Regions from separate parts of the Micromonospora sp. WMMA1949 genome, predicted to be linked through region 2. Evidence: riboswitches for the same ligand, from Rfam matches in the RefSeq annotation. Region 2 holds a riboswitch; the other holds the start of a gene.
The links. A riboswitch is a leader RNA that binds a small molecule or an ion and turns the genes downstream of it on or off. The one in region 2 is predicted to bind cyclic di-AMP.
Positions count from the first base shown of each region.

Region 1: linked by a shared signal. The riboswitch ahead of O7607_RS19890 (coiled-coil domain-containing protein) and the one ahead of O7607_RS02725 (C39 family peptidase) in region 2 are both predicted to bind cyclic di-AMP.

Region 1 is NZ_JAPZBG010000001.1:4,194,854-4,198,963, reverse strand. Features, by position in the region: gene O7607_RS19900 (HelD family protein) at 1-1,081, shown strand, start outside; gene O7607_RS19895 (cation diffusion facilitator family transporter) at 1,176-2,090, shown strand; cyclic di-AMP (ydaO/yuaA leader) riboswitch at 2,234-2,364, shown strand; gene O7607_RS19890 (coiled-coil domain-containing protein) at 2,369-3,448, shown strand; gene O7607_RS19885 (SRPBCC family protein) at 3,473-3,925, opposite strand; gene O7607_RS19880 (STAS domain-containing protein) at 4,027-4,110, opposite strand, start outside.
Region 2 is NZ_JAPZBG010000001.1:633,246-637,355, reverse strand. Features, by position in the region: gene O7607_RS02740 (acyltransferase family protein) at 1-193, shown strand, start outside; gene O7607_RS02735 (hypothetical protein) at 274-618, shown strand; gene O7607_RS02730 (hypothetical protein) at 756-1,517, shown strand; cyclic di-AMP (ydaO/yuaA leader) riboswitch at 1,827-1,969, shown strand; gene O7607_RS02725 (C39 family peptidase) at 2,163-3,017, shown strand; gene O7607_RS02720 (alpha/beta fold hydrolase) at 3,199-3,945, shown strand; gene O7607_RS02715 (CDP-glycerol glycerophosphotransferase family protein) at 3,952-4,110, opposite strand, start outside.

The DNA.
Region 1 (4,110 bases), 3.6 Mb from region 2:
CGACGCCGTCCTGGCCGCGCTCTACGCCCAGGCCCGCACGCTGCGGGTGGGCCGGCTGCCGGAGCAGCCCGCGTTCGAGGACGAGATCATCGAGCGGCCGGAGTTCCGGGAGTTCCTCAAGGCGTGGTGGCCCCGGCTGCACCCACGGCACGTGCTGGACTGGCTGGCACGCCCGGACCGGCTGCGCCGCTACGCCGGGGGCGTCCTCTCCTCGGCGGAGATCCGGCTGCTCGCCGACGCGTACCGGAGCCTCGGCACCGAGGGGCTGACGGTGGCCGACATCGCGCTGCTGGACGAGCTGGACGCGCTGCTCGGCAAGCCGGTGCAGCGGGCCCGGCCCAAGCGCGATCCGTACCAGCTCGCCGGTGGCGTGCGCGAGCTGAGCACGTACGCCGACCGGCAGCGTGCCGCCCGCGCGGCGGCGCGGGAGCGTCCGGCCGACTACCGCGACTACGCGCACGTGGTGGTCGACGAGTCGCAGGACGTCTCGCCGATGCAGTGGCGGATGATCGGCCGGCGCGGCCGGCTGGCGTCCTGGACGGTGGTCGGTGACCCGGCGCAGACGGCCTGGACGGGCGATCCGCAGGAGCTGGACCGTGCCCGCGACCAGGCGCTGGGGCGGCGCAAGCGGCACCGCTACGAGTTGACCACCAACTACCGCAACTCGGCGGAGATCTTCGCGGTGGCGGCGGCGGAGATCCGCCGCCTTTACCCGGATCTGCCGCTGCCCGACGCGGTGCGGTCCACGGGCGTGCCGCCGGTGGAGCGTACGGTGCCCGCCGCCGACCTGCCGGCGGCCACGGTCGAGGCGGCCGAGGCGCTGCTCGCGCAGGTGGAGGGCACCGTCGGTGTGATCACGCCGGTGCCCCGCCGGGACGAGGTGGCCGGCTGGCTGGGCGCGCTCGGCACGGGCCGCCTCCAGGTGGTGACCAGCCTCCAGGCCAAGGGCATGGAGTACGACGGCGTGGTGCTGGTGGCGCCGAGCGAGATCCGGGCCGACCCGGGCTCGGGCGTACGCACGCTCTACGTCGCGCTGTCCCGCGCCACCCAGCGCCTCACCACGCTCGATCCGGTGGGGTGAGTGGCCGCGTCGGCGCCACCCACAGTTCACTTGCATACATAGCGATGTGAACATACATTGAGCCTGGCCGGTACGGGGCAGGGAAGGTGTTGGCGTGGGCGCAGGTCATGACCACAGCGGCGCGGTGGCCAACGCGGCACACCGCCACCGGGGCCGCCTCTGGGCCGCCTTCGCGCTGCTCGCCGCCCTCATGGTGGTCGAGGCGGTGGCCGCCTTCACGACCGGATCGCTCGCGCTGCTCTCCGACGCCGGGCACATGTTCACCGACGTCCTCGGCATCGGCATGGCGCTCGCCGCGATCTCCGCCACCCGCCGCGCCGGCACCGACCCGCAGCGCACGTTCGGGCTCTACCGGCTGGAGGTGCTCGCCGCCCTCGCCAACGCCGTACTGCTCGGCGCCGTCGCGGTCTACGTCCTCATCGAGGCGGTACGCCGGTTCGGCGAGCCGCCGGAGGTGCTGGCCGGCCCGATGCTCGTGGTGGCGGTGCTCGGCCTGCTCGCCAACATCGTCGCGTTCGCACTGCTGCGCGCCGGGTCGAAGGAGAGCATCAACCTGCGCGGGGCGTACCTGGAGGTGCTCGGCGACCTGCTCGGCTCGCTCGGCGTGATCGCCGCCGCGTTGATCATCACGGTCACCGACTGGTGGTGGGCCGACCCGCTCGTCGCCGTCGGCATCGGCGTGTTCATCCTGCCGCGCACCTGGCGGCTCGGCCGGGCCGCGGTCCGCATCCTGGTGCAGGCCGCGCCGGAACACCTCCAGGTCACCGCCGTGCACGACCGGCTGGCCGCCGTGCCGGGTGTGGCCGAGGTGCACGACCTGCACGTCTGGACGCTCACCTCGGGCATGGAGGTGGCCTCGGCGCACCTGACCACCGACCCGGGCGTGGACCCGGCCGGGGTGCTGGCCGCCGCCCGGGCCGCCCTGCACGAGGACTTCTCCATCGATCACGCCACGTTGCAGGTCGAGCCCGGAGCGTCAGCCGGAGTGTGCGGAAAGACCGAGTGGTGATTAGGACAGACTTAAATCACTGTGACTGCTGTAGTCTTATGCCGGTTTTGCCCCGCCTAGTGGCATTGCTCGACGGAGCCGTGCCCGGGCAGCGCCGGTAGTCTCGGTCGCGGCCGCACCCGCGGGCGCCACCGGCCCCGGTGGGGCGGCCGTCGCCTAATCGTCCGCAGGGGCGAGCCGGGGAACCACGTACGTGGGGTGCATCCGCGTCAGCGGTAGGGATCTTCCGTCCCGAACCCGTCAGCTAACCCGGTCGGCGTTGACGGAAGGACGTGTGAATGCCCCCAGTGGCACCTGTACGACGGACGGCCGCCCGGTTGGCGGCCCTGCTCGTCGCGACGCTGGCCCTCGGCGTCGCGACCGTTCCGGTCTCCCCCGCCTCCGCGGCGCCGGCGACCGGCCTGCTCGCCGCCGCACCCGGCGGCGACGACGAGGGCGGCACGCCGGAACTGCGCGCCCAGCTCGACGCGGCCAGCAAGGGCTGGCTGGAGGCGAAAGCCGCGCTGAACCGGTCGGTGACCCGCCAGAAGCAACTGAACGACCAGCTCAAGACCGTCGGCGCCGAGCTGGCCGTCCGCGACGCCAAGGTCGGCGAGATCGCCGCGGTGGCGTACCGCAACGGCCGCCTGGGCACCGCCGGGGCGCTGCTCGGCAGCAGCAGCCCGGAGGGCTTCATGGACCGGGCCGCAGCGCTGGAGCAGGTCGCCGCGCACGAGGACCGTACGCTGCGCGACCTGATCACCACCCGGGACGAGGCCACCCGCACCCGTGCCCAGCTCGACGGGGAGATCCGCGAGCAGCGCAAGCAGGTCGCGGTGATGGGCAAGCGCAAGGAGCAGGCCGAGCGCGCCCTGGAGGTCGCCAACGACCGCGCCTCGCGCAGCAGCACCAGCGGCGGCGGCAGCGTCCAGGGCACCTCCAACAAGAACGCGAAGCCGGCGCCGCGCAACTCGGACGGCTCCTGGCCGTCGGAGTCGTGCAGCGTCAACGACCCGACCCCGGCGAACGGTTGCATCACCCCGCGCACACTGCACGCGCTGCAACAGGCAAAGGCGGCGGGCTTCACCCGGTACGTCTCGTGCCACCGGCCCAGCGGCTCGGGTGAGCACCCGAAGGGGCGGGCCTGCGACTTCGCCGCGCAGAAGAACGGCTTCGGCGGCGTGGCCAGCGGCGGTGACCGGACGTACGGCAACAACCTCGCCGCGTACTTCGTGCGCAACGCCGACCCGCTCGCCGTGCTCTACGTGATCTGGTTCAAGCAGATCTGGCTGCCCAGCAGCGGGTGGAAGTCGTACAGCGGCGGCAACGGCGACCCGTCCAGCGACCACACCAACCACGTGCACCTGTCGGTGTACTGAGCGCGCCCGGAAGGGGCGGCCGGATCAGGCCGGCCGCCCCTCCAGGGTCGCCCCGAGACGCGCCGCCAGGCCCAGGTGAGCCGCCCGGGCCTGGCGGAACGCGTACCCGAACAGCGGTGCCGGTGCGGTGAGCGTGATCTCCACGTCGATGCGTACCGTGCCGTCCGGCTCGTCGCGCAGGCGGGTGTGGTTGCGGACCGTCGTCGCGGGTTGCTGACGCGCCACGGTGACGACCTCGTCCTCGCCGGCGATCAGCACGTCCGCCTGGTACGTGACCGGGAAGTGCATCGGGCCGAGTTGCAGCCGGTCGGTGATCGCGTAGCTGGCCAGCGCGCCCGGCCGGGCCGGCAGCTTCCGGACCCGGACGATCAGCGGATGCAGCTCGCCCTGGCGACTCAGGTCACCCAGTAGCGCCACCGCTTCGGCCCGGGTGCACCGGGCCTGCACGGTGTAGCTGAAGCTGTCGCTGCTCTGCAAGCGGGCCCCCTCGCCGTCGTGCGTCGCGACGATCGTCCCGTACCGACGCCGGACTGGCAACGGGTAGAAGGTCCCCTGGCAGCAGGGGGTGTGAACGGCGCTCAGGCGCCGGGCAGCACCTCGGGGGTGTCGTCGGCGAACCACGGCTCGGGCGCGCCGAACAGGCCGAGCAGGCCGGTCACCCA
Region 2 (4,110 bases):
GCCGATGATGCGCCTGCTCGGCCCGTCCCGCCGGGCCCGCGCCGCGTCCCGCATGCCGGCCGCCGCGCCGGCGGTGCCGGCTCCGCGCCGGGCCGCCGACGACGCCGCCGGCCCGGCCGCCGACGGCGGCGCGACGTCCGTCGCCGGTCCGGGCGAGGGCATCGAGTACGCCGGGCGGCGTCGCCCGGACTGACACGCGCACCCCTCGGCCGGTCGATTCGCGACACGCCGTGCGGCGGTGCGTTCGTGGGGGTTCGGCGGTAATTTGTACCCGTGCTTCCGATCGCGCTCACCTGCCCCGTGTGGTGGGTGGCGCGCTGGACCGCCCGGATGCTCGCCAGTCTCGCCGTGGTCGTCGCCTGTTCGTTCGGCGCCGCCACGCTGCCGTCCGGTGTCGCCGCTGCCGCCCCGGCTCCGGCGGCGGCCGTCCCGGCGTACCCCGTCGCCGGTGCCTCGGCCACCGCGCGGCCGGAGGCCGACCGCGCGGCCGAGCGGCAGGCCCTTCCCGCCGGTGTCCCGGCGCCCGCTCCCCGGGCCGTCGACCCGGCCGCACCGCAGCCGGTCCCGGCCGGCCGGGTCGCCGCGCCGGCCGGCCCGCGGGCCCCGCCCGCCCGCTGATCCGCCCCCGGGCCACGCCCGTTCACCGCACCCACCGAACGTCATCCCCGCACCCGCCCCGGCGGCCCGTTCCACCGGCCCGCCCCGGCGAGGTCGTGCGGGTCCTCCCGCCAGGTTCTTCCCGTGAGGTGCCGACCATGTCGCAGACCGCCCTGTACCACTTCCTCACCGCGGTGCCCGAGGCCGCCGCCATCTGGTCCTTCCTGCTGCTGCTCGCCCTGGGCCTGCTCGCCGCGCTCGTCGCCCGGCCGGAACGCGACCCCGAGCCGGACGCCGCCCCCGAGCCGGACGCCGATGCCGCCCGCCGCGACGATCTGGTCCGCTACGCCGAGGAGGTGGCGGTGGCCGCCGCCGGGGCCGCCCAGACGGCCCGTCGCCGCCGGGAGCGGTGGCTGGCCGCGCAGGACGAGGCGGACCGGGCCTGGACCGCGTACGACGAGGCGGACAGCGCCGCCCGCCGCCTGGCCGGCGCCGCCGCGCTGGGTGCCCCGCGCACCCCGCGCACCCCGGGTGAGTACGCGGCCCGGGAGCGCTGGCTGCACCACGCCGCCATGACGGCGCACTGGCGGGGCGACCTGACCGCCCGTCAGCTCGCCGACGTGCTGGCGCACCGCAACGGGTGGGATCCGCGCCGGCACCCGGCCGAGCAGGAGATCGTGCTGGCCCGCACGGTTCGGGACGGGCGCCGGGCCGGATGGGAGCGCGCCGCCGCGCGGGAGCGGACGGCCTGGCGGGACGCGGAACTGGCCGCCGAGGCCGCCCGGACCCTCGCCGCCGAGGCGTACGCGGCAACCGTGGCCCTGCGGCCCGCCCTGCCGTACCGGAGCACGACGACGAGCGCCCTGCCGGTGCCCGCGGCGGCCCGGAACGCGCGGTGGCGCCCGGCCCGGGTCGGCTGAGGCGCCCCGTCTCGACCGAATTGTTACCCGCAATGTGGTGAGCCCGGTCACCCAGGCCGCCGAATCGGGCGCGGGGCGCAGAACGGGTCATCGAGCCGCGCAATTGCCGGTCGGCTGCTCGCCGTCTGTCCGGTTTCCGCCGCCAGGTGCCGTCGAAACTGCTTGTCCCATTGAGTGAAGTCAGTAACCGGGTGTTCCGAAATCCGTTACCGCGGATCACGTTTACGCAGGTGGGAGCGCTTGGCATGGGACATACCCACCGGTAGTGTCGGCGCGTCCGATGCGGTAATCGATCGCCGACGGCGACGCCGCACCGACCCGCCTAATCGAGTTCCACGAACCGGGGACCCATGAGCACCATCGGGGTGAATCCGCGAGCCCACGGCCCGCGGTAGGGCGTACTTCCCGCCCGAATCCGTCAGCTAACCCGGTCGGCGGCCACGGAAGGAGTTACCCCTCTTGCCCACCCCTCGATCGTCCCCCCGCCTCCACGGCACCGCGGTGCCCGCGCTCGCCTGACGCGCGACCGGCAACCGCCCCCTGGGCGCCCGGCATCACGGGCGTTCCCGATCCCCCGGCCATCCGGCCCCGCCAGCACGTGTGAGTTCCTCCGCGTGCCGGGCCGGCGTGTGCCGCTCACGCCCCGTGGAGGATTTCGTGAAGCACCACCTGAAGCGTCAGCTGCGACGGATCGTCACCGAACGCCCGTACCAGATCATCGCCGGATCGGCCGCCGCGCTCGTGCTGGCCGCCGGTGCCGGCACCGTCGCCGCCGCCGGTGACGACGCCCCGGTCCAGGAGAACACCGCGGCGGTCGCCGATCTCGGCGCCGCCCGCCTCGGCGAGCAGCCCGCCAGCCGCGGCGAGGCCCGCATCGCCGTACCGCCGGCGTCGCCCAGCGCCTCGGCCGCGCCCAGCGCGTCGGCGAGCGCCTCCCCGTCGGCCAAGGCGGCGGCGGACCCGGACCTCACCCGGAAGGCCAAGCCGAAGCCGCCGTCGAGCAAGTCGCTCGACTACGACTACCAGGCGCAGATCAACTACTTCTACTGCGGCCCGGCCGCCGTGCGCAACGCGCTCAGCGCCGCCGGCATCGAGCGCAGCCAGGACGCGCTCGCCGGCCCGCTCGGCACCACCGAGATGGGCACCAACTCCGCCGAGGACACCACCCGGGTGCTCAACCAGCAGGTCAAGGGCAACCCGTACCGGACCCGCATGATTCCCGGCACCGCCACCCCGGCCCAGATGGACCGGCTCCAGGCCGACGTCGTCGAGGCGATCAGCAACGGCCGCGCGGTCGTCGCGAACGTCGCCGGTACCGCCACCGACACCAACGGCGGCTGGCACTCGTTCCCGGGCGGCCACTACGTCGCCGTGGTCGGCTACAAGGACGACGGCCGGACCGTACGGATCGCCGACTCGGCCGACCCGTCCCTGCCCTCGTACTGGCTCACCACGATCGACCTGGCGCACTGGATCGCCAGCCGCGGCTACTCCGCCTGACCGTCCCACCCCACCCCGGCCCCGCCTCACCTCGCCCCGCTGATCTTGCAGTTGTGGCCCCGGCATAACGGGTGAGCCGGGCATCCCGGGGGCCGAAACCGCAAGATCGACGGGCTGGTGGGGGCCGGGGGCGGCGGGTTCGGTCTCGCGTGTGCGGGGCGGGCGGTGGCAGACTGCGCCAATGGGCGATACGACGGGGAAGCGGCACCTGATTCTCCTGCACGGCATGGGTGCCACCGGCGAGGTGTGGCTGCCCTGGGCGCCGCTGCTGGAGCGCCGCTGGCCCGGCCGCTGGCTCGCCCCCGACCTCGCCGGTCACGGCTGGTCGCCGCCGCTGCCCGGCTACTCGTTCGAGGCCCTCGCCCAACGCGTGGCCGACGGGCTCGGCCCGGTACGGCTCGGCCCCACCGACCGGCTGGTCCTGCTCGGGCACTCGCTCGGCGGGGTGGTGGCGCTGGCGCTCGCCGCCCGGCAGCGGGCCCTTCCGGTCGACGCGGTGGTGGGGCTCGGCATCAAGGCGGTCTGGTCCCCGGCCGAGCTGGCGAAGTCGCAGGAACTGGCCGCGCGGCCGGTCACCTGGTTCGCCACCCGCGACGAGGCGGCTCGCCGCTACCTGCGGGTGTCAGGGCTCGCCGGGCTGTTCGCCCCGGACCATCCCGTGGTGGAGGCGGGGCTGCGGCGGGAGGACGGCCGCTGGCGGCTCGCCATGGACCCGGCGGCGTTCGCGGTCGGGGAGCCCCGGCTGGCGGCGCTGCTGGCCGCCACCGACGTACCGGTGCTGCTGGCCCGGGGCGAGCAGGACCCGATGGTGACCGACGCGCAGCTCAAGGAACTGGGTGTGCCGGTGGCCACGCTGCCCGGGCTGGGCCACAACGCGCACGTCGAAGACCCGGCCGCGGTGCTCGCCCTGCTCGACCCGTACCTCTGAGCGGGCCTACACCACGGCGCGCGGCGCCGGGACCGACCAGTCGGGTTCCAACTCGCGGCGGGCGGCGGTGAGGAACGCCTCGGCGTAGCCGTCGGCGGGGAAGTCGCCCAGGTAGCGGGTCCGGGCCGCCCAGCGCTGCGCCGCCTTCGGGTCGGCGTCGAGCAG